2 regions of the Neobacillus sp. SM06 genome follow, and region 1 is predicted to be linked to the other one. Evidence: a T-box and tRNA genes for the amino acid it is inferred to sense, from the RefSeq annotation. Region 1 holds a T-box; the other holds one or more tRNA genes.
What was found. A T-box is a leader RNA that pairs with one kind of tRNA and senses whether it is charged. The one in region 1 lies ahead of leuS (leucine--tRNA ligase), so its partner is inferred to be a tRNA-Leu.
Positions count from the first base shown of each region.

Region 2: it has a tRNA-Leu gene. The T-box ahead of leuS (leucine--tRNA ligase) is inferred to sense a tRNA for this amino acid. The anticodon was not compared.

Region 1 covers NZ_JBNWEO010000011.1:77,840-89,979, reverse strand. Annotated here, with positions in the region: gene ACQYAD_RS03690 (TIGR01212 family radical SAM protein) at 1-70, opposite strand, end outside; gene ACQYAD_RS03685 (YtzC family protein) at 264-527, shown strand; gene ACQYAD_RS03680 (glycogen biosynthesis protein GlgD) at 542-721, shown strand; gene ACQYAD_RS03675 (MDR family MFS transporter) at 892-2,067, shown strand; T-box leader at 2,141-2,381, shown strand; gene leuS (leucine--tRNA ligase) at 2,442-4,859, shown strand; gene ACQYAD_RS03665 (rhodanese-like domain-containing protein) at 4,914-5,219, shown strand; gene ACQYAD_RS03660 (FAD:protein FMN transferase) at 5,267-5,740, opposite strand; gene ACQYAD_RS03655 (hypothetical protein) at 5,740-6,129, opposite strand; gene ACQYAD_RS03650 (sporulation protein Cse60) at 6,279-6,464, shown strand; gene ACQYAD_RS03645 (NAD(P)/FAD-dependent oxidoreductase) at 6,473-7,744, opposite strand; gene ACQYAD_RS03640 (putative polysaccharide biosynthesis protein) at 7,951-9,576, shown strand; gene ACQYAD_RS03635 (pseudouridine synthase) at 9,601-10,320, shown strand; gene ACQYAD_RS03630 (Lrp/AsnC family transcriptional regulator) at 10,470-10,919, opposite strand; gene ACQYAD_RS03625 (gamma-glutamyltransferase family protein) at 11,172-12,140, shown strand, end outside.
Region 2 covers NZ_JBNWEO010000017.1:128,540-140,679, forward strand. Annotated here, with positions in the region: gene dusB (tRNA dihydrouridine synthase DusB) at 1-953, shown strand, start outside; gene lysS (lysine--tRNA ligase) at 1,307-2,791, shown strand; rRNA gene ACQYAD_RS13920 (16S ribosomal RNA) at 3,475-5,024, shown strand; rRNA gene ACQYAD_RS13925 (23S ribosomal RNA) at 5,241-8,180, shown strand; rRNA gene rrf (5S ribosomal RNA) at 8,262-8,378, shown strand; tRNA gene ACQYAD_RS13935 (tRNA-Val) at 8,387-8,462, shown strand; tRNA gene ACQYAD_RS13940 (tRNA-Thr) at 8,481-8,556, shown strand; tRNA gene ACQYAD_RS13945 (tRNA-Lys) at 8,564-8,639, shown strand; tRNA gene ACQYAD_RS13950 (tRNA-Leu) at 8,654-8,738, shown strand; tRNA gene ACQYAD_RS13955 (tRNA-Gly) at 8,749-8,823, shown strand; tRNA gene ACQYAD_RS13960 (tRNA-Leu) at 8,829-8,917, shown strand; tRNA gene ACQYAD_RS13965 (tRNA-Arg) at 8,928-9,001, shown strand; tRNA gene ACQYAD_RS13970 (tRNA-Pro) at 9,009-9,085, shown strand; tRNA gene ACQYAD_RS13975 (tRNA-Ala) at 9,099-9,174, shown strand; rRNA gene ACQYAD_RS13980 (16S ribosomal RNA) at 9,423-10,972, shown strand; rRNA gene ACQYAD_RS13985 (23S ribosomal RNA) at 11,189-12,140, shown strand, end outside.

The sequences.
Region 1 (12,140 bases):
GAAGATGATAATTCCAAGTATGGTATCGTTTAGTATCTGCTGTATATGGAAAGGGTTTCGCCTGAATCATTCCAGACCCTCCTTTTTAAAAAATAAGTCATACGAAAAATTGTAACATGAAGTGATTGGCATCGCCAATGGGAAGATTTTTTCCAAAAGGCTTACCAGAATTTATTTGTTTCACTGCGTGATAGGAAAGATGATTGTGAACACAATAAGAAAAGAAGCAAGATGCTTCAATGCAGTTTGAAAGGGGTTTTTAGATGGCTACTCGTGAATCAGTCGAAAATTTACTGCAACAATGCGAAGATGCGATTGCTTATGCCGAAGATCAATTCAAGGAAAGCAGCCTTCAAGAGCATTACAACAATGACAATTACACGGCTGCTTTGCAACAGCTTGAAGAGGCCTATCATGATTTGGCAAAAATGGCTCACAGTGCAAACGCCCAACAGCGTGAGCAGCTTCACCGCATGAGGCTGCAAATTCAGCAGCTGCAAAATACATTGATTCTCCAAGATCAATAAAGGGGGATAAGAAATTGAAAAAGCGGTCAAAGCAACAAAACCCTGAACAAAAAACGCGAAACGGTCAAAACAATCAAGATCTGGAGCTGGGCCAGGATTACGACCTAGTCAAAACAGCAAAAAAGAAATATGAAAAATCCGGCGGCCAGCCTGTAAAATCAAAATTCCACCCAGAACCGGAACAATCATCCTAAAAAATTTGCCCTTAACAGCAATGTTAAGGGTGTTTATTTTCATTTCGCATAAAAAAGGGACCATTTGGCTTAAAAACGAAGTAGCGATTCCGAAAAAATGATTGCACCTCCTTTGAAAAAAGTCTACAATAGCATTTGTTTTGAAATTGAAAATAAAAGGAGCTCTTTTTATGCCCCGTGCGGTATGGCTTTTAGTGATTGGAATGGCTGTGAATGTCACCGGCAATTCATTTCTATGGCCGTTAAATACAATCTATATTCACGATTCTTTAGGGAAATCGCTCTCTGTTGCAGGTATCGTTCTCATGCTCAACTCGGCAGCCAGTGTGCTCGGCAATCTGGTTGGCGGGAGTTTGTTCGATCGAATTGGCGGATACCGTTCCATCCTCTTGGGAATTGGCATCGCCTTGCTTGCACTCATTGGATTAACACTTTGGCATGGTTGGCCGCAATATGTTGTTTTCCTTATCATTATCGGATTTGGAACCGGTATAATTTTTCCGGCTATGTATGCGATGGCAGGATCTGTCTGGGAAGAAGGCGGGCGAAAAGCTTTTAATGCAATCTATGTAGCCCAAAACCTCGGTGTCGCAATCGGCTCGTCGCTAGGCGGGATTGTTGCAGATTATTCTTTTCAGTACATTTTTCTGTCAAATACCCTTCTTTATATTGTCTTTTTATTGATTGCCGTTTTCGGCTATAAAGGCATGTCTGTTCAGGCTGGCAAAAGAACCGCCTCCAAGCCTGCGAAATTGTCATTTAAAAACAATCGGAATCTGCGCGCATTAATCATTCTCAGTATAGGCTATTTGTTATGCTGGGTTGCCTATGTCCAGTGGTCAACCACGATCGCAGCTTACACACAGCAAATCAATATTTCGCTTACACAATACAGTCTGCTTTGGACCCTAAACGGCGCTTTCATTGTCCTCGGTCAGCCGGTGATTCAACTGTTTATAAAACACTTTGCAAAAACATTAAAAATCCAAATGATGGCTGGAATTTTTATTTTTATTCTTTCTTTTTTAGTGGCGAGTTTTGCTGATGCGTTTGCCGGTTTTGTGGCCGGAATGGTGATTTTAACGATTGGGGAAATGTTTGTTTGGCCCGCCGTACCGACTGTGGCATTTGATTTGTCGCCAAAAGGGAGGGAAGGATTTTACCAGGGCATTGTGAACAGCACTGCAACAGGCGGCCGGATGGTGGGACCGCTTCTCGGCGGAATGCTCGTTGACCTGTATGGAATGTCAATGCTGTTTCTTGTGTTGATTGGTTTATTTATCCTTTCACTTTTCACGACGGTTTCGTATGATCGAGGTTTAACGGAGGGGGAAAATGAAGCTTAAAATCAAGCTGTTTTTGCCAAAACTTGCATCCAACCCGAAAGTTTATTAAAATAACCGTATACTTTTCATATTGACAATAACAATGACGAGGAGTAGTAATGATGCATTCCCGAATGGTAGAGAGTTGGCGGCAGGTGCAAGCCAACCGGGAAGTTCATGAACTCGCCTTAGGAGTTGCACACATGAAAGTTTTCGGTGCTACCGAAAAGTAATGTTTGCCGTTTGCCGCGTTAAGGTTGAGTAAAGCGAGTGTTGTTTGGCACTAATGTGGGTGGTACCGCGGGAGATTGTTACATAATCCTCTCGTCCCGTTTGGGGATGGGAGGTTTTTTATTTTTGCCCAGCCAGGCTGGAGAAATTAGGAGGAAAAGTCCATGAGCTTCAATCATCAGCAAATCGAATCGAAATGGCAGAAAAAATGGGAAGAAGCAAAAACGTTCAAAACAAATGAAGAAAAAGGCAAGCGGAAATTCTATGCGCTTGATATGTTTCCCTATCCTTCCGGAGCCGGATTACATGTAGGCCACCCTGAAGGCTATACAGCGACAGACATCCTTTCCCGCTTAAAGCGAATGCAGGGCTATAATGTCCTTCATCCGATGGGCTGGGATGCCTTTGGTTTGCCAGCAGAGCAATATGCATTGGATACAGGGAATGACCCGGCTGAATTTACAAAGAAAAATATTGATAATTTCCGCCGGCAAATTAAGTCGCTTGGGTTTTCATATGACTGGGACCGGGAAGTGAATACAACCGATCCGGAGTACTACAAATGGACCCAATGGATTTTCCTGCAGCTTTTTAAAAAAGGACTCGCCTATATTGATGAAGTAGCAGTAAACTGGTGTCCCGCTCTTGGCACGGTTTTGGCAAATGAAGAAGTCATTGATGGAAAAAGCGAACGCGGCGGCCATCCGGTCGAACGCCGGCCAATGAAACAATGGATGCTGAAAATCACTGCTTACGCCGACCGCCTTCTTGAAGATTTGGAAGAATTGGATTGGCCTGAAAGCATTAAAGATATGCAGCGCAATTGGATCGGCCGTTCAGCGGGTGCTGAGGTCACGTTTAAGATTGCCGATCATGATGAATCCTTTACTGTGTTCACCACCCGACCGGATACTCTTTTTGGAGCAACTTACGCGGTGTTGGCGCCAGAACATGCCCTTGTAAGCAAAATCACGACTCCAGAACGGCAGCTGGCAGTGGATACTTATTTGGAAAAAATTAAAAGCAAAAGCGATTTGGAACGGACAGATTTGGCGAAAGAAAAGACAGGCGTGTTTACCGGAGCCTATGCGATCAACCCGGCCAATAATGAAAAAATGCCGATTTGGATTGCCGATTATGTATTAGTCAGTTACGGAACGGGTGCGATTATGGCGGTTCCTGCCCATGATGAGCGGGACTACGAGTTTGCCAAACAATTTGAACTCCCGATCAAGCAAGTAGTAGCTGGCGGTGATATTGATAAAGAAGCCTATACCGGTGATGGTGAGCATATTCATTCAGAATTTTTGGATGGCTTAAATAAGACAGATGCCATTCAGAAAATGATTTCCTGGCTGGAGGAAAAAGGGATTGGAACAAAGAAGGTGACCTACCGCCTGCGCGACTGGCTGTTTAGCCGTCAGCGCTATTGGGGTGAACCAATTCCGATTATTCATTGGGAAGATGGAACGATGACGGCTGTTTCTGAAGACCAGTTGCCACTCATGCTGCCAAAAACAACAGAAATCAGGCCATCAGGAACTGGGGAATCGCCGCTTGCCAACATCTCGGAGTGGGTAACTGTTGTTGATCCTGAAACAGGCAAAAAAGGGCGCCGTGAAACGAATACGATGCCGCAATGGGCGGGAAGCTGCTGGTATTATTTGCGCTATATTGATCCGAAAAATAGTCTGGAGCTTGCTTCCCGTGAAAAACTGGATGAATGGCTTCCGGTCGATGTATACATTGGCGGCGCCGAGCATGCGGTTCTTCATTTGCTCTACGCCCGTTTCTGGCATAAATTCTTGTATGATCTTGGCGTTGTTCCAACAAAAGAACCATTCCAGAAACTATTCAACCAGGGCATGATTTTAGGCGAAAACAATGAAAAAATGAGTAAGTCGAAAGGGAATGTTGTCAATCCGGATGCGATTGTCGAAAGCCATGGTGCCGATACACTGCGGTTATACGAAATGTTTATGGGGCCGCTTGACGCTTCAATCGCCTGGTCAACCAACGGTCTTGACGGAGCACGCCGCTTCCTTGACCGGATTTGGCGCTTGTTCGTTGAAGAAGATGGAAGCGTAAATCCAAAAATTCAAGAGGGTGAAGAGTCGGCAAGTCTTGAAAAAGTTTATCATCAAACGGTGAAAAAAGTGACGGAAGACTTGGAGGGCTTGCGTTTTAATACGGCGATTTCGCAATTGATGGTGTTTATTAATGAGGCGTATAAATCCACTGTTCTAGCAAAGAATTATATGGAGGGTTTTGTCAAAATGCTTTCGCCGATTTGCCCTCATCTTGCGGAAGAACTTTGGGAAAAACTCGGCCATAGTGAAACGATTTCCTATGAAGCATGGCCTGCCTATGATGAATCCAAACTTGTGGATCAAGAAGTCGAAATCGTTATTCAAGTAAATGGAAAAGTGAAGCATAAGCTTACCGTTCCGACAGATGCTACAAAGGAAACGTTGGAACAATTGGCAATGGATGATGAAAAAGTAAAAGAGCAGATTGAAGGAAAAACGGTTCGCAAAGTGATTACCGTTCCGGGGAAATTAGTGAACATCGTCGCCAATTAATCTGAATATCCCTTTCGCGCATCGAGGGATATTCCCAAATGAAAGGGTATGAAAATGAGCGAAATCAAAACAATCACACCAGAGGAATTGAGGAAAAAGCTAGAAGCAGGAGAGAAGCTTGAGCTTGTTGATGTCAGGGAATACGATGAAGTTGAGCAAGGGATGATTCCTGGAGCAAAGCATATTCCAATGGGAGATATCCCGGCAAAACTGGATCAGTTTGATAAAAACAAAGAATATATTTTTATCTGCCGTTCAAGTGCACGGAGTGGAAACGTTTGTCACTATCTTCACAACCAGGGCTACAATGTCGTCAACATGGTTGGCGGGATGATGAACTGGACGGGAGAAACGAAATAAACTTGCTCAAAAGACAAAAAGCCGGATTCTGTAATGAGTCCGGCTTTTTAATTCGCTGCAGTCGCTTTTTCTTTTTTCTCCAGCATCATCATTCCCATCATCAAGAGTGGCGCCAAATTGACGACTGAAAGAATTGTTCCTTGAAAATCAGTGCCGCTTAACAGGCCGTGCACGGTGACAAAAATATAGAGAAACGGGTTAAGGGCATGCAACTTTCGCCATCTTTGATAGCCGATTTTTTTACGGGCCTTTGACGTTACGATGGTGAGAATCAAGAAATCGGTTTCCTCATAAAAGCGAAGCGCCGCCTCAAAAATGGTATAAAGCTCCTCTGAAACGGGGATCTCTTTGCCAATTTGACGGTTTATCCTTGAAAGTTCGCTATCAGGACGAAATCGGCTGCAAAGATCTTCAATTTGTTCAAACTTTTTATAAACTGGCATGAGATCATTTGCAAAAAGTTCCCTTGTAATCGAAATATGCACCATGGTGCTCATCGAATTGAAACGATATTCGTTCATCAGGAACCGCCCGTTGTTGTGTCAAATCTTCCATAGCGGCGACTGTAGGTGCCATCATTTGAAAATGAGTTATTGCGCTCATCAAGCGACTGTGACCCATTGTCAAATGATGTACTGCTATCGCTGGTTGAGGAATTGCTCCCATCTGAGAAAAAGGATGATGGCTGGCTTTGATCAATTGACGGATTAAGGGCTTTGCCATCACTCGAATTACCCCCGTTGCTTTGGCTTGGTGATGTTTGCTGCTGGCTGGTCGCTGGCACCTGATTGGATCGATTTGATTTATTCGGTTTTACGCCGTTTGTTATTCCTAAGTACGATACCATTCCGGCTACTAATGCAAGACTGCCGAAACTGACTCCCCAGGAAGTGTATTGTTTTTGGTTCAATTTTCTGGCTCCCCTCAAATGGTAAATCGATTGACTACAAAAACTATACAAGGTTTATCTTAAAATTTTCTTAAAATCTTCACAAAATAATATTTTAAAAATTTAGAAAAGTGGACAGAATAAAAGAAAAAAGGGAAGGAGACTGGATCGTGATTAAGGTGAAATTATTTGACCGCGAACATGAAAAAGATTTGGAGTGGGAAATGAATCGGTTTTTAAAAGAAATCGATGAAAAGAAACTCATTGATATTAAATACAATGTTGCCGCCCTTCCAGAGGATGAAGAGGAAGAACAAATCTATTGTTTTACGGCTATGATTATTTATCGGTCCTGAAAACAAGCTCAGGACCGATTTTTTCCTGTAATTGCCGCATTTGTTCCAGCAATTCTTCCTGTCACAAGCGCTGCCGTAATGTTGTAACCGCCTGTGTAGCCATGAATGTCAAGAATTTCTCCACAAAAATAAAGGCCGGCCATCTTCTTTGAAGCCATTGTCTGCGGCTCAATTTCTTTCACAGATACTCCGCCGCCGGTCACAAACGCTTTTTCAAGCGGCAGCGTTCCATTTACAGTAAAGGTAAAATGCTTGCAGTTTTTTGCAAAGGCCCGCACTTTTTCGTTTGAACTCGTTCCACCTTGAGCATTCGCATCGATTTCGCTTCTTTCAAGGAGAAAAAGGAGATATCGCTCGGGCAGCAGCCCTTTCAGCGTATTTTTTATGCTCTTTTTGGGCTCGTTTTTCAGCAAGTGGCTGATTTCTTCAAAAATAGCCGTTTCCGTTTGATCCGGAAGGGTGTCTAAGCTCATCGTTACTTCATGAAGCTTCCATTTCTTCATCGCTTTCACGACGAACTGGCTGCAGCGCAGAACGGCCGGCCCGCTGATCCCAAAATGGGTAAAAATCATGTCCATCCGGTGGGAAATGATTGGCTTTCCTTTCGGATTCAGTACGCTCAACGAAATATCCCTAAGTGACAGACCTTGAAGCGTTTTGTTTTTAATGAATGGTTCATTTGAAGTAACCGGCACTTCTGTAGGGAACAGCTCGGTGATTGTATGGCCGGCATTTTCAGCCCAGGCATAGCCATCCCCGGTAGATCCGGTGTGGGGAACGGATTTGCCGCCAACGGCAATGACAATCGATTTGGCTGCGATTTTCCGTCCGTCTTTTAGACGTACCCCAGCCGTTTCGCCATTTTCGTATATCACATCGGAAACAGGGGAATTTTCCATAATGGCCACATGGAAAGATGATAATTTTTCCAAAAGGGCATCGACAACGGATTGCGCTTTATCGGTGACCGGAAACATTCTGCCATGATCCTCTTCTTTCAGCTCAATGCCCATTTTTTCAAAAAAAGCAATAATGTCTTCATTAGTAAAAATCGAAAAAGCGCTGTATAAAAACTTTCCATTTCCAGGAAGGTGTTTTATCAAGTCATCAATGGGCATGCGATTGGTGACATTGCAGCGTCCACCGCCCGAGATGGCAAGTTTCCTGCCAAGCTTGTCTCCTTTATCAATCAACAGCACCTTTGCTCCATGCTCACCGGCAGCGATTGCCGCCATTAAACCGGAAGGGCCGCCGCCTACCACAATAACATCGTATTTCATTATTTCACCAACTTTTGCAGATTCTCCATTAAGGGTAAACTAGAATTGATCATATCATACCTTTTCGGAAATCTCGTTTTAAAAGATTTTTTATAAAATTGCCTTATACGAGTGTAGCGTTGTGGGTTGAGAAGTTGTACACTACTAGTATCGTGCAAAAAAAGTCGAACTTGCACTTCTTTTTTTATGTAAGGAGAAGGATTTTTATGTCATCAAAGCTTTTAAGAGGGACGTTCATTTTAACGATTGGTACGATTCTTTCCAAGGTTCTAGGTTTGTTTTATGTGATTCCATTTTACCAAATTGTTGGAAAACATGGGACCCAGCTTTATCAGTTTTCTTATGTTCCATATACCATTTTTATCAGCATCGCAACGGCAGGAGTTCCGCTTGCGGTTTCAAAATTTATATCAAAATACAATGCGCTTGAAGAATACGCTGTTGGCAGGAAGCTGTTTAAATCCGGTTTACTGATTATGATGTCAACCGGGATTGTTGCGTTTTTAATCCTCTATCTCAGTGCGCCGGCTGTTGCGGAGATGAGTATAAATTCGAACGACAAAGAGCAATCATTTTCTGTAAATGAAGTAGCGACCGTTATTCGTGCGGTCAGTTTCGCACTGATTGTTGTACCGTTTATGAGCTTGATCAGAGGTTATTTTCAAGGGCACCAATCGATGGGGCCTTCAGCTGTTTCTCAAGTGGTTGAGCAAATTGTCCGGATTGGTTTCACGCTCATTGGTGCGTATGTAGTGTTAAACTGGATGAGATCCGGTATGGTTAGGGCGGTGAGTGTGGCAACGTTTGCCGCTTTTATTGGTGCGATTGGGAGTCTCTTTGTGCTCTTCTGGTACTGGTATAAACGTAAACCTTATTTAGATGAACTGCTTAAAGAAGACAAGGGGACAGTACAAATCTCCTTGGGGCAGATTTATAAAGAGATTCTTGTGTATGCTGCGCCATTTGTGTTTGTCGGCATTGCCAATCCATTGTTTCAATTAATTGACCAGTTTACGTTTAGTCGGGCAATGGCCGGAATTGTACCGATAAAGGTAGCGGAGACGGCATTTTCGATTTTGAATTTCGAGTCGCATAAAATCGTCATTATTCCTGTTTCCCTTGCGACCGCTTTTTCGCTGACACTTGTGCCAAGCATCACAAAAGCATTTGTTGAGCACGACCGCCAAAGTATGAATTACCAGCTCAACCAGGCATTTCAAGTATTGCTGTTTTTAACATTGCCTGCAGCGATTGGCCTGTCGCTGTTAGCCGAGCCTGTCTATACGGTCTTTTATGAGCATGATCCGCTTGGTATCGGTGTGCTGGGAGCGTATGCGCCAGTAGCGATTTTATTTTCACTCTATTCCGTAACGGCCGCTATTTTACAAGGGATCAATGAGCAGCGTTTTACCATTTTAAGCCTGCTTGTCGGCTTATTATTAAAGTTAAGCTTGAATATTCCGCTCATTCGGATGATGGAAACGAAGGGAGCTGTATTAGCCACTGCCATCGGCTATTCCGCAGCTATTCTAATTAATCTGATTGTGATTAAAGTGTTTTCACGCTATCCATTTCGGTTGGTTTATCGCAGAAGTTTGCTGATTGTTATTTTTGCGGGATTGATGTGGATTGGAACGGAAGTAACGTATAAACTTTTGTTGCTGTTCATGTCCCCAGCTTCTTCTAAGATCCAATCACTTATCATTATTTTGGTTTGTGGAGCAGTCGGTGCGGGAATTTATTTTTACTTAAGTTTAAAATCAAAGCTGGCATACCGCTTATTTGGTTCAAGGGTTGACAGCATTAAGCGGAAGCTGCGCCTGCCAGTTTAACTGTTTCTTAGGGGGTGAATAAAGGTGCGAGTGGATAAACTTCTGGCCAATCTTGGCTATGGAAGCAGAAAAGAAGTGAAACAACTTTTGAAAAGCGGCCAAGTGAAAATCAACGGTGCCGTTGTAAAGGATGCGAAGGAACACGTCGATCCGAACAAAGACAGCGTCACCCTTCATGGCGAAGTAATCGAATACAAGGAGTTCATCTATTTGATGATGAATAAGCCGCCAGGAGTGCTGTCAGCGACAGAAGACAACCGGAGTGAGACGGTGATTGATTTGCTGGAGATTGAAGACCAGGTGTATGAGCCGTTTCCTGTTGGAAGATTGGATAAAGATACTGAAGGACTGCTGTTGATAACGAATGATGGAAAGCTTGCCCACCGCCTGCTTTCACCGAAAAAGCATGTGCCCAAAACGTACTTTGCAGTGATTGATGGTGAGGTGACCGAAGAAGATGTTCGTGCTTTTCAAGAAGGCGTTACCCTTGATGACGGCTATAGTACAAAGCCGGGCGAGCTAGTGATTTTAAAATCCGGCATTCGATCGGATATCGAACTAACGATCACTGAAGGAAAGTTTCATCAGGTAAAACGAATGTTTGAAGCGGTCGGCAAAAAGGTCGTTTACTTGAAGCGGATTACAATGGGGCCGCTTGAATTAGATGAAACATTAGAACTCGGAGAGTACCGGGAACTGACGGAAGAAGAAATTCAAATTTTGAAGGATTATGAAGTAAAATAGTCCAGCACCTTTAAAAAGCAACCGACCACAGCGCAGGATGGGTTGCTTTTTTCAATGAAAGCTGAGAAATAATATTGTTTCTTTGAGGATCGTTCAGCTCATTTTTGAAAAGAAGTTTAAAATGCAGAAAAAAGGAGAGGAGGACCGTGTCACAGCTTTAACCCTGTCCGGCTCTTAAACCGGCGCAGCAAAATATGACTTTCTACTCTCGTAATTCCATTCAAGCTGTATAGTTCTTCGTTTATGAATTGTTCAAGTCTGGCAAAGTCTTCGACGAGTACATGCATATGAAGGGTGCTTGGCCCAGTCATTTGATAACAGCTGGCGACAACCGGATTGTTTGCCAGTGTTTCCGCCACTCTGACAAGGGAAGCCGGCTCGCAATCCACCTCAAAAAAAGCAGATACATTTTTTCCAACTCGTTCAGAGTTGATTACCACAGAAAACTTTTCGATTACTCCATTATCCCAAAGCTGATTCACTCTCTCTCGTATCGCAACCCTCGATAAATTCAATTCTTTCCCTATATCGACATAGGACATTCGCCCATGCTCGCTTAGTAATTCTAAAATCTTCTTATCTATTTCATCCAGTTTCATTCACAATCCCCATTTCATCGTTTTTGTAACACCATCATAACGTATGAATTCTTAAAAGATCAATGTCTTTATTCTCCGAAAAAATAAATTTCAGAATTATTAAAAGTTATGGAATTTTTCATTTAATTGGTTTATACTCATAAAAAGGATAAAATCATTTGTTAATTATTTTTTAAATTTCGGTTTACATTTGAAATCATTTAGTAAATTTAATGAACTTTTTGAAGGAAGGTTTGAGAGGGTGGGCGTTGTATGACAGTAAATTATTTGAATTATCCCTATGCATCACAGCGCATGGCTGTTTTTGCAAAAAAAGGAATGGTAGCCACGTCCCAGCCGCTTGCGGCAAATGCGGGACTGGATATTTTAAAAAAGGGTGGAAATGCAGTTGATGCAGCGATTGCAACAGCTGCATGCTTAACAGTTGTTGAGCCGACATCCAATGGAATTGGCGGAGATGCGTTTGCGCTTGTCTGGATGAATAAAAGTTTATATGGATTAAATGCAAGCGGTCCGTCGCCGAAAAGCATGTCAATTGATGCGGTCAAAGCAAGAGGACTTAACGAACTGCCAAAGCATGGCCTTATCCCGGTAACCGTTCCGGGAGTTCCCTCAGCATGGGCGGCATTATCCAAACGCTTTGGTAAGCTTCCACTGACTGAAGTATTAAAACCAGCGATTGATTATGCGGAAAATGGTTTTCCATTAACGCCGATATTGGGGAAGTATTGGAATTTGGCGTATACCATTTTTAAAAAAACTTTTACCGGAGAAGAATTTCAGGGTTGGTTTGATACATTCGCTCCAAATGGCCGTGCACCAAAAATTGGTGAGATGTGGAGTTCGCCAGGTCATGCCAAGACATTAAGATTGATTGCGGAATCAAATGCAGAAAGCTTTTATCGCGGAGAATTAGCTTCAGCTATTGCTGAATTTTCGAAAAAGTATAATGGCTTTCTATCTGCTGAGGATTTGGCTGAATACATGCCTGAATGGGTACAGCCGATATCGGTAAATTATCGCGGGTATGATGTGTGGGAGATTCCGCCAAATGGCCAAGGGTTAGTAGCCTTGTTGGCATTAAATACATTGAGGGGTTTTCAATTTACTGAAAAAGAGTCAGCAAATACCTATCATAAACAGATTGAAGCAATGAAACTGGCGTTTGCAGATGGAAAAAAATACATTACAGATCCATCCGACATGTCCATTACTGTCAAT
Region 2 (12,140 bases), on a different contig from region 1:
CGATGGCAGGCGTTTGCAACTCCGCGTTCCGCTTAACGGTCAAAGAGTTTGGCGCCGGTCTGGTTTGTGCAGAAATGGTAAGCGATAAAGGAATTGTTTTTAAAAACGAAAAGACAATGAATATGCTGTATATTGATGAGCGGGAAAAACCGCTGAGCTTGCAAATTTTTGGCGGTGAAAAAGATACGCTCGTCGAAGCCGCAAAATTTGTTGATCAGAATACGAATGCCGATATTATTGACATCAACATGGGTTGTCCTGTTCCGAAGATTACGAAATGTGATGCCGGGGCAAAGTGGCTGTTGGATCCTGATAAAATTTATGAAATGGTTTCAGCCGTTGTGGCCGAGGTTGAAAAACCTGTGACAGTAAAAATGCGCATGGGTTGGGATGAGGATCATATTTTTGCAGTTAAAAATGCAAAGGCTGTTGAACGGGCTGGCGGCAAAGCGGTTGCTCTTCATGGAAGAACTCGAGTGCAGATGTATGAAGGTACAGCAAACTGGGATATCATTCGCGAAGTCAAGCAATCGGTTTCTATACCAATCATTGGAAATGGCGATATAAAGACGCCGCAAGATGCAAAAAGAATGCTGGAAGAAACAGGTGCAGATGGAGTAATGATTGGCCGCGCTGCACTTGGAAACCCTTGGATGATTTATCGGACTGTAAAGTATCTTGAAACCGGAAAACTAATGGAAGAGCCAAGTGTAAAGGAAAAAATTGATGTCTGCATTCTTCATCTCGATCGTCTGATTGCTTTGAAAAATGAGGATATTGCGGTTCGCGAAATGCGCAAGCATGCTGCTTGGTATTTAAAAGGAATTCGCGGTAATGCGAAAGTGCGGAATGCGATCAATGAATGCCACACGAGACAGGATTTAGTTTCTCTCCTTCAAGAACTCGTGGTTGAAGGGGAAGAGAAGGAATTCAAAGAAGCGACTGTCAGCTAACAATTGACATTGGTATCCATCTTATCTATAATACTTTTGACAATAAAGAAACTGCCAGTGACTACTGGCAGTTTTTATTAGCTAACCAGAATGTATATCCATAAACGCACGACGGGCAAGGATGCCCTAGTCAGGCGAAGGCACAGGACGTGCCGTTCTGAGCGTGGCGACGGGCAAGGATGCCTCATGAACTGCCAAAGGCTCGCCAATCGGCGAGTTTTCTTTCTATTTAAATGGGAATTTTATTTTTCTGCTGTCTGATTGATCAAGATTGTGTAAAATAATAAAGTATGCATATTTTTCGTATTACTGTGCTGTTTTACATATAAACACTACTAAATGGAGTTGATAACATGAGTCAGGAAGAATTAAATGACCAATTGAGGGTCAGGCGTGAGAAAATGGCGGCATTGCGCGAGAATGGCCTTGACCCTTTTGGTAAACGGTTTGAACGCACCCATTATTCAAAAGAGTTAATTGAGCAATACAGTGATCTTGAAAAGGAAGAACTTGAAACGAAACATATTTCTGTTACTTTAGCAGGGCGGATTATGACAAAACGCGGCAAAGGAAAAGCCGGTTTTGCTCATATTCAAGATTTAACAGGACAAATCCAAGTCTATGTTAGACAGGATGCAGTTGGTGAGGACCAATATAAATCTTTCGATTCAGCCGACTTGGGAGATATTATCGGTGTTACAGGCACCTTGTTTAAAACAAAGGTTGGCGAACTTTCAATCAAGGTTATAGATTTTGTTTTCCTAACTAAGGCGCTGCGCCCGCTTCCGGATAAGTTCCATGGATTAAAAGATGTAGAGCAGCGATATCGTCAGCGTTATTTGGATTTGATTATGAGTGAGGAAAGCCGTTCGACTTTTATCACTCGGAGCAGGATCATACAGGAGATGCGCCGCTATCTTGATGATCACGGTTATTTAGAAGTGGAAACACCAATGATGCACGCCATTGCCGGAGGTGCAGCTGCTCGTCCATTTATAACCCATCATAATGCACTTGATATTCCATTATATATGAGGATTGCAATTGAGCTTCATTTAAAACGTTTGATTGTCGGGGGCCTGGAGAAGGTATATGAAATCGGCCGGGTTTTCCGGAATGAGGGGGTTTCCACCCGACACAATCCCGAGTTTACGATGATCGAGCTATATGAAGCTTACGCAGACTTTCGCGATATTATGAGCTTAACCGAAAACTTAATTGCCCACATTGCTCAAGAAGTATTAGGGACAACGACCATTAAATATGGCGAGTATGAAGTTGACCTCAAACCGGAGTGGAAGAGACTTCATATGGTTGATGCCATTCAAGAATATACGGGAGTTGACTTCTGGAAGGAAATGAGTGTGGAAGAAGCGCGCGAGCTAGCGAAGGAACACGGTGTTGAAATTACAGAGCATATGCTCTATGGTCATATTGTGAATGAATTCTTCGAGCAAAAGGTAGAAGAAAAACTGATTCAGCCGACATTTATATACGGCCATCCGGTCGAAATTTCCCCGCTGGCAAAGAAAAACGAACAGGATCCACGCTTCACAGACCGTTTCGAGCTCTTTATTGTTGCTCGTGAACATGCGAATGCTTTTACCGAATTGAATGACCCGATTGATCAAAGACAACGCTTTGAAGCGCAATTAAAGGAGCGCGAGCAGGGCAATGATGAAGCCCATTTGATGGATGAGGATTTTGTTGAAGCGCTTGAGTACGGTATGCCGCCAACCGGAGGATTAGGAATAGGGATTGACCGTCTTGTGATGCTACTAACAAATTCGCCTTCCATTCGGGATGTACTCTTGTTCCCGTTGATGCGTCAACGATAAAGTGAAACTTCAATCAGTGGGGGGTTCTCCATCTCCCGCTGATTGCTAGTTGAACCAATCGGGCTTTTACGGGCAGTTACCCCCCTATACTTCTGCGATTTTTCCTAGCCTTGAGGTGTGGGTCTTACTACCCGTTAATGTAGGATAAAACTTTGATGACAAAAGAGAAAAGTGCTGCTGCTGTGGCGCTTTTTTCCTTATTAAAAGCTACGTTCTAAAGATGATTTTGCCTTTGATAGTGTAAGTGAAGAAATTTCTAGCAAATGACATGAATTTTGTCGAAAAAGCTAAAAAAATAGTTGCTTAATGGCTAAATTGATGGTATATTATTAAATGTTGCTGCGAAACAGTGATCTATTTAAAAAAGAAAATAAAAAAACTGTTGACGTGAGCAATTGAAAATGGTATATTAATAAAGTCGCTTCTGAGCGGCGGGTTCATTGAAATGATTGTTCTTTGAAAACTAAACAAACAATTACGTCAACAAATAATCATGATGTTTTGCTTTTTGAAGCAGCATCAGCCAACGTTAATCAAGTAAGGATCGTCGACTAAGAACGCCACATCCTGTGGCAACATCGACGTCAGCGCATCCTTGCGCAAGTGAGCTATATCAAACCGATTCTTCGGTCGACTAAAAGCCGCAACGTCCTGTTGCGAACGTCGACACTAGAACATCCTGTTCTTTGGAGAGTTTGATCCTGGCTCAGGACGAACGCTGGCGGCGTGCCTAATACATGCAAGTCGAGCGAATCATTAGGAGCTTGCTCCTGATGATTAGCGGCGGACGGGTGAGTAACACGTGGGCAACCTGCCTGTAAGACTGGGATAACACCGGGAAACCGGTGCTAATACCGGGTAATTCTTTCCTTCGCATGAAGGAAAGCTGAAAGACGGCTTTTGCTGTCACTTACAGATGGGCCCGCGGCGCATTAGCTAGTTGGTGAGGTAACGGCTCACCAAGGCAACGATGCGTAGCCGACCTGAGAGGGTGATCGGCCACACTGGGACTGAGACACGGCCCAGACTCCTACGGGAGGCAGCAGTAGGGAATCTTCCGCAATGGACGAAAGTCTGACGGAGCAACGCCGCGTGAGTGAGGAAGGCCTTCGGGTCGTAAAACTCTGTTGTTAGGGAAGAACAAGTATCGGAGTAACTGCCGGTACCTTGACGGTACCTAACCAGAAAGCCACGGCTAACTACGTGCCAGCAGCCGCGGTAATACGTAGGTGGCAAGCGTTGTCCGGAATTATTGGGCGTAAAGCGCGCGCAGGCGGTTCTTTAAGTCTGATGTGAAAGCCCACGGCTCAACCGTGGAGGGTCATTGGAAACTGGGGGACTTGAGTGCAGAAGAGGAAAGCGGAATTCCACGTGTAGCGGTGAAATGCGTAGAGATGTGGAGGAACACCAGTGGCGAAGGCGGCTTTCTGGTCTGTAACTGACGCTGAGGCGCGAAAGCGTGGGGAGCAAACAGGATTAGATACCCTGGTAGTCCACGCCGTAAACGATGAGTGCTAAGTGTTAGAGGGTTTCCGCCCTTTAGTGCTGCAGCTAACGCATTAAGCACTCCGCCTGGGGAGTACGGCCGCAAGGCTGAAACTCAAAGGAATTGACGGGGGCCCGCACAAGCGGTGGAGCATGTGGTTTAATTCGAAGCAACGCGAAGAACCTTACCAGGTCTTGACATCCTCTGACACTCCTAGAGATAGGACTTTCCCCTTCGGGGGACAGAGTGACAGGTGGTGCATGGTTGTCGTCAGCTCGTGTCGTGAGATGTTGGGTTAAGTCCCGCAACGAGCGCAACCCTTGATCTTAGTTGCCAGCATTCAGTTGGGCACTCTAAGGTGACTGCCGGTGACAAACCGGAGGAAGGTGGGGATGAGGTCAAATCATCATGCCCCTTATGACCTGGGCTACACACGTGCTACAATGGATGGTACAAAGGGCAGCAAGACCGCGAGGTTTAGCCAATCCCATAAAACCATTCTCAGTTCGGATTGCAGGCTGCAACTCGCCTGCATGAAGCCGGAATCGCTAGTAATCGCGGATCAGCATGCCGCGGTGAATACGTTCCCGGGCCTTGTACACACCGCCCGTCACACCACGAGAGTTTGTAACACCCGAAGTCGGTGGGGTAACCGTAAGGAGCCAGCCGCCTAAGGTGGGACAGATGATTGGGGTGAAGTCGTAACAAGGTAGCCGTATCGGAAGGTGCGGCTGGATCACCTCCTTTCTAAGGAAAATGTCCTTTCGGACATCAATGAGTTGGATGATTATTGACGTATATTGTTCGTTTAGTTTTGAGAGAACAATTCTCTCTTATTTATATTCGTTCTTTGAAAACTAGATAATCGTATAGAAGAAGTACCAAGCAAGAACCGAGTGATCGCCATTTTAGATTTTCAACCTTTTTCAAGGCGAAATAGAAGCATAGCTGATATGAGCCGCAGGTTAAGTTAGAAAGGGCGCACGGTGGATGCCTTGGCACTAGGAGCCGATGAAGGACGGGACTAACACCGATATGCTTCGGGGAGCTGTAAGTAAGCTTTGATCCGGAGATTTCCGAATGGGGGAACCCACTGTTCGTAATGGAACAGTATCTTTACCTGAATCCATAGGGTAATGAAGGCAGACCCGGGGAACTGAAACATCTAAGTACCCGGAGGAAGAGAAAGCAAACGCGATTCCCCAAGTAGCGGCGAGCGAAACGGGAACAGCCCAAACCGAAAGGCTTGCCTTTCGGGGTTGTAGGACACTCAATATGGAGTTACAAAGGAACGGGGTAAATGAAGCGATCTGGAAAGGTCTGCCGTAGAAGGTAAAAGCCCTGTAGTTGAAACTTCGTTCCCTCCTGAGTGGATCCTGAGTACGGCCGGACACGTGAAATCCGGTCGGAAGCTGGGAGGGACCATCTCCCAAGGCTAAATACTCCCTAGTGACCGATAGTGAACCAGTACCGTGAGGGAAAGGTGAAAAGCACCCCGGAAGGGGAGTGAAACAGTTCCTGAAACCGTGTGCCTACAAGTAGTCAAAGCGCGTTTTTGCGTAATGGCGTGCCTTTTGTAGAATGAACCGGCGAGTTACGATTACATGCAAGGTTAAGTCGAAGAGACGGAGCCGCAGCGAAAGCGAGTCTTAATCAGGGCGTAAGAGTATGTGGTCGTAGACCCGAAACCAGGTGATCTACCCATGTCCAGGGTGAAGGTAGGGTAACACCTACTGGAGGCCCGAACCGACGCACGTTGAAAAGTGCGCGGATGAGGTGTGGGTAGCGGAGAAATTCCAATCGAACTTGGAGATAGCTGGTTCTCTCCGAAATAGCTTTAGGGCTAGCCTCACGTGCAAGAGTCTTGGAGGTAGAGCACTGTTTGGACTAGGGGCCCTCATCGGGTTACCGAATTCAGACAAACTCCGAATGCCAAAGACTTATCCGTGGGAGTCAGACTGCGAGTGATAAGATCCGTAGTCAAAAGGGAAACAGCCCAGACCACCAGCTAAGGTCCCAAAGTATACGTTAAGTGGAAAAGGATGTGGAGTTGCTTAGACAACCAGGATGTTGGCTTAGAAGCAGCCACCATTTAAAGAGTGCGTAATAGCTCACTGGTCGAGTGACTCTGCGCCGAAAATGTACCGGGGCTAAACGTATCACCGAAGCTGTGGGTGGACACCGATGGTGTCCGCGGTAGGAGAGCGTTCTAAGGGCGTTGAAGCTGGACCGGAAGGACCGGTGGAGCGCTTAGAAGTGAGAATGCCGGTATGAGTAGCGAAAGATGAGTGAGAATCTCATCCACCGAATGCCTAAGGTTTCCTGAGGAAGGCTCGTCCGCTCAGGGTTAGTCGGGACCTAAGCCGAGGCCGAAAGGCGTAGGCGATGGACAACAGGTTGATATTCCTGTACCACCTCTTTATCGTTTGAGCGAGTGGGGGGACGCAGGAGGATAGGGTAAGCGCACTGCTGGATATGTGCGTGTAAGCAGTTAGGCTGTCAGTGAGGCAAATCCCGCTGACATTAGGCTGAGCTGTGATGCCGAGGGAAATCGAGTACCGAAGTTCCTGATTCCACACTGCCAAGAAAAGCCTCTAGCGAGATAAAAGGTGCCCGTACCGCAAACCGACACAGGTAGGCGAGGAGAGAATCCTAAGGTGAGCGAGAGAACTCTCGTTAAGGAACTCGGCAAAATGACCCCGTAACTTCGGGAGAAGGGGTGCTCTTTGGGGTTTACGCCCCGAAGAGCCGCAGTGAATAGGCCTAGGCGACTGTTTAGCAAAAACACAGGTCTCTGCGAAGCCGCAAGGCGAAGTATAGGGGCTGACGCCTGCCCGGTGCTGGAAGGTTAAGAGGAGGGGTTAGCTCACAAAGCGAAGCTCTGAATTGAAGCCCCAGTAAACGGCGGCCGTAACTATAACGGTCCTAAGGTAGCGAAATTCCTTGTCGGGTAAGTTCCGACCCGCACGAAAGGCGTAACGATCTGGGCACTGTCTCAACGAGAGACTCGGTGAAATTATAGTACCTGTGAAGATGCAGGTTACCCGCGACAGGACGGAAAGACCCCGTGGAGCTTTACTGTAGCCTGATATTGAATTTCGGTACAGCTTGTACAGGATAGGTAGGAGCCGTAGAAACCGGAGCGCCAGCTTCGGTGGAGGCGTCGGTGGGATACTACCCTGGCTGTATTGAAATTCTAACCCGCACCCACAAATTCTGGGTGGGAGACAGTGTCAGGTGGGCAGTTTGACTGGGGCGGTCGCCTCCTAAAGAGTAACGGAGGCGCCCAAAGGTTCCCTCAGAATGGTTGGAAATCATTCGTAGAGTGTAAAGGCACAAGGGAGCTTGACTGCGAGACCTACAAGTCGAGCAGGGACGAAAGTCGGGCTTAGTGATCCGGTGGTTCCGCATGGAAGGGCCATCGCTCAACGGATAAAAGCTACCCCGGGGATAACAGGCTTATCTCCCCCAAGAGTCCACATCGACGGGGAGGTTTGGCACCTCGATGTCGGCTCATCGCATCCTGGGGCTGTAGTCGGTCCCAAGGGTTGGGCTGTTCGCCCATTAAAGCGGTACGCGAGCTGGGTTCAGAACGTCGTGAGACAGTTCGGTCCCTATCCGTCGTGGGCGCAGGAAATTTGAGAGGAGCTGTCCTTAGTACGAGAGGACCGGGATGGACGCACCGCTGGTGTACCAGTTGTCTTGCCAAAGGCATCGCTGGGTAGCTATGTGCGGACGGGATAAGTGCTGAAAGCATCTAAGCATGAAGCCCCCCTCAAGATGAGATTTCCCATAGCGTCAAGCTAGTAAGATCCCTGAAAGACGATCAGGTTGATAGGTCAGAGGTGGAAGCGCGGTGACGTGTGGAGCTGACTGATACTAATCGATCGAGGACTTAACCAATGTAGTTGAATGCGCGAACTTGTTCTTCGTTTACTTCTTCTTGATTACCTAGTTTTGAGGGAATGAACCTCAACAAAATAGCTTGGCGGCAATGGCGAGAAGGTCACACCCGTTCCCATACCGAACACGGAAGTTAAGCTTCTCAGCGCCGATGGTAGTTGGAACGCAAGTTCCTGTGAGAGTAGGACGTTGCCAGGCGATTGTATGGAGGATTAGCTCAGCTGGGAGAGCATCTGCCTTACAAGCAGAGGGTCGGCGGTTCGATCCCGTCATCCTCCACCATATACTATATTTGTTTATGCCGGTCTAGCTCAATTGGTAGAGCAACTGACTTGTAATCAGTAGGTTGGGGGTTCAAGTCCTCTGGCCGGCACCACGTGTACGAGCCATTAGCTCAGTCGGTAGAGCATCTGACTTTTAATCAGAGGGTCGAAGGTTCGAGTCCTTCATGGCTCACCACTTTTAATGAACATGCGGGTGTGGCGGAATTGGCAGACGCACCAGACTTAGGATCTGGCGCCGCAAGGCGTGGGGGTTCGACTCCCTTCACCCGCACCAGTTTGATAATGCGGAAGTAGTTCAGTGGTAGAACACCACCTTGCCAAGGTGGGGGTCGCGGGTTCGAATCCCGTCTTCCGCTCCATTATTGCCGGGGTGGCGGAACTGGCAGACGCACAGGACTTAAAATCCTGCGGTAGGTGACTACCGTACCGGTTCGATTCCGGTCCTCGGCACCATTACTAAAATGCGCCCGTAGCTCAATTGGATAGAGCGTCTGACTACGGATCAGAAGGTTATGGGTTCGACTCCTTTCGGGCGCGCTTATATCGGGAAGTAGCTCAGCTTGGTAGAGCACTTGGTTTGGGACCAAGGGGTCGCAGGTTCGAATCCTGTCTTCCCGACCAGTAAGGTCATTTTGGGGGATTAGCTCAGCTGGGAGAGCGCCTGCTTTGCACGCAGGAGGTCAGCGGTTCGATCCCGCTATCCTCCACCATTTAAATTTTAAAAAAAGATATTGACTTTATATTTTAAAGTTGATATTATTAAAAAGTTACTCCTCGGCAATGATTGTTCTTTGAAAACTAAACAAACAATTACGTCAACAAATAATCATGATGTTTTGCTTTTTGAAGCAGCATCAGCCAACGTTAATTTTAAATGAGCTATATCAAACGTTTCTGTTCTTCGGTCGACTAAAAGCCGCAACGTCCTGTTGCGAACGTCGACACTAGAGCATCCTGTTCTTCGGAGAGTTTGATCCTGGCTCAGGACGAACGCTGGCGGCGTGCCTAATACATGCAAGTCGAGCGAATCATTAGGAGCTTGCTCCTGATGATTAGCGGCGGACGGGTGAGTAACACGTGGGCAACCTGCCTGTAAGACTGGGATAACACCGGGAAACCGGTGCTAATACCGGGTAATTCTTTCCTTCGCATGAAGGAAAGCTGAAAGACGGCTTTGGCTGTCACTTACAGATGGACCCGCGGCGCATTAGCTAGTTGGTGAGGTAACGGCTCACCAAGGCAACGATGCGTAGCCGACCTGAGAGGGTGATCGGCCACACTGGGACTGAGACACGGCCCAGACTCCTACGGGAGGCAGCAGTAGGGAATCTTCCGCAATGGACGAAAGTCTGACGGAGCAACGCCGCGTGAGTGATGAAGGCCTTCGGGTCGTAAAACTCTGTTGTTAGGGAAGAACAAGTATCGGAGTAACTGCCGGTACCTTGACGGTACCTAACCAGAAAGCCACGGCTAACTACGTGCCAGCAGCCGCGGTAATACGTAGGTGGCAAGCGTTGTCCGGAATTATTGGGCGTAAAGCGCGCGCAGGCGGTTCTTTAAGTCTGATGTGAAAGCCCACGGCTCAACCGTGGAGGGTCATTGGAAACTGGGGGACTTGAGTGCAGAAGAGGAAAGCGGAATTCCACGTGTAGCGGTGAAATGCGTAGAGATGTGGAGGAACACCAGTGGCGAAGGCGGCTTTCTGGTCTGTAACTGACGCTGAGGCGCGAAAGCGTGGGGAGCAAACAGGATTAGATACCCTGGTAGTCCACGCCGTAAACGATGAGTGCTAAGTGTTAGAGGGTTTCCGCCCTTTAGTGCTGCAGCTAACGCATTAAGCACTCCGCCTGGGGAGTACGGCCGCAAGGCTGAAACTCAAAGGAATTGACGGGGGCCCGCACAAGCGGTGGAGCATGTGGTTTAATTCGAAGCAACGCGAAGAACCTTACCAGGTCTTGACATCCTCTGACACTCCTAGAGATAGGACTTTCCCCTTCGGGGGACAGAGTGACAGGTGGTGCATGGTTGTCGTCAGCTCGTGTCGTGAGATGTTGGGTTAAGTCCCGCAACGAGCGCAACCCTTGATCTTAGTTGCCAGCATTCAGTTGGGCACTCTAAGGTGACTGCCGGTGACAAACCGGAGGAAGGTGGGGATGAGGTCAAATCATCATGCCCCTTATGACCTGGGCTACACACGTGCTACAATGGATGGTACAAAGGGCAGCAAGACCGCGAGGTTTAGCCAATCCCATAAAACCATTCTCAGTTCGGATTGCAGGCTGCAACTCGCCTGCATGAAGCCGGAATCGCTAGTAATCGCGGATCAGCATGCCGCGGTGAATACGTTCCCGGGCCTTGTACACACCGCCCGTCACACCACGAGAGTTTGTAACACCCGAAGTCGGTGGGGTAACCGTAAGGAGCCAGCCGCCTAAGGTGGGACAGATGATTGGGGTGAAGTCGTAACAAGGTAGCCGTATCGGAAGGTGCGGCTGGATCACCTCCTTTCTAAGGAAAATGTCCTTTCGGACATCAATGAGTTGGATGATTATTGACGTATATTGTTCGTTTAGTTTTGAGAGAACAATTCTCTCTTATTTATATTCGTTCTTTGAAAACTAGATAATCGTATAGAAGAAGTACCAAGCAAGAACCGAGTGATCGCCATTTTAGATTTTCAACCTTTTTCAAGGCGAAATAGAAGCATAGCTGATATGAGCCGCAGGTTAAGTTAGAAAGGGCGCACGGTGGATGCCTTGGCACTAGGAGCCGATGAAGGACGGGACTAACACCGATATGCTTCGGGGAGCTGTAAGTAAGCTTTGATCCGGAGATTTCCGAATGGGGGAACCCACTGTTCGTAATGGAACAGTATCTTTACCTGAATCCATAGGGTAATGAAGGCAGACCCGGGGAACTGAAACATCTAAGTACCCGGAGGAAGAGAAAGCAAACGCGATTCCCCAAGTAGCGGCGAGCGAAACGGGAACAGCCCAAACCGAAAGGCTTGCCTTTCGGGGTTGTAGGACACTCAATATGGAGTTACAAAGGAACGGGGTAAATGAAGCGATCTGGAAAGGTCTGCCGTAGAAGGTAAAAGCCCTGTAGTTGAAACTTCGTTCCCTCCTGAGTGGATCCTGAGTACGGCCGGACACGTGAAATCCGGTCGGAAGCTGGGACGGACCATCTCCCAAGGCTAAATACTCCCTAGTGACCGATAGTGAACCAGTACCGTGAGGGAAAGGTGAAAAGCACCCCGGAAGGGGAGTGAAACAGTTCCTGAAACCGTGTGCCTACAAGTAGTCAAAGCGCGTTTTTGCGTAATGGCGTGCCTTTTGTAGAATGAACCGGCGAGTTACGATTACATGCAAGGTTAAGTCGAAGAGACGGAGCCGCAGCGAAAGCGAGTCTTAATCAGGGCGTAAGAGTATGTGGTCGTAGACCCGAAACCAGGTGATCTACCCATGTCCAGGGTGAAGGTAGGGTAACACCTACTGGAGGCCCGAACCGACGCACGTTGAAAAGTGCGCGGATGAGGTGTGGGTAGCGGAGAAATTCCAATCGAACTTGGAGATAGCTGGTTCTCTCCGAAATAGCTTTAGGGCTAGCCTCACGTGCAAGAGTCTTGGAGGTAGAGCACTGTTTGGACTAGGGGCCCTCATCGGGTTACCGAATT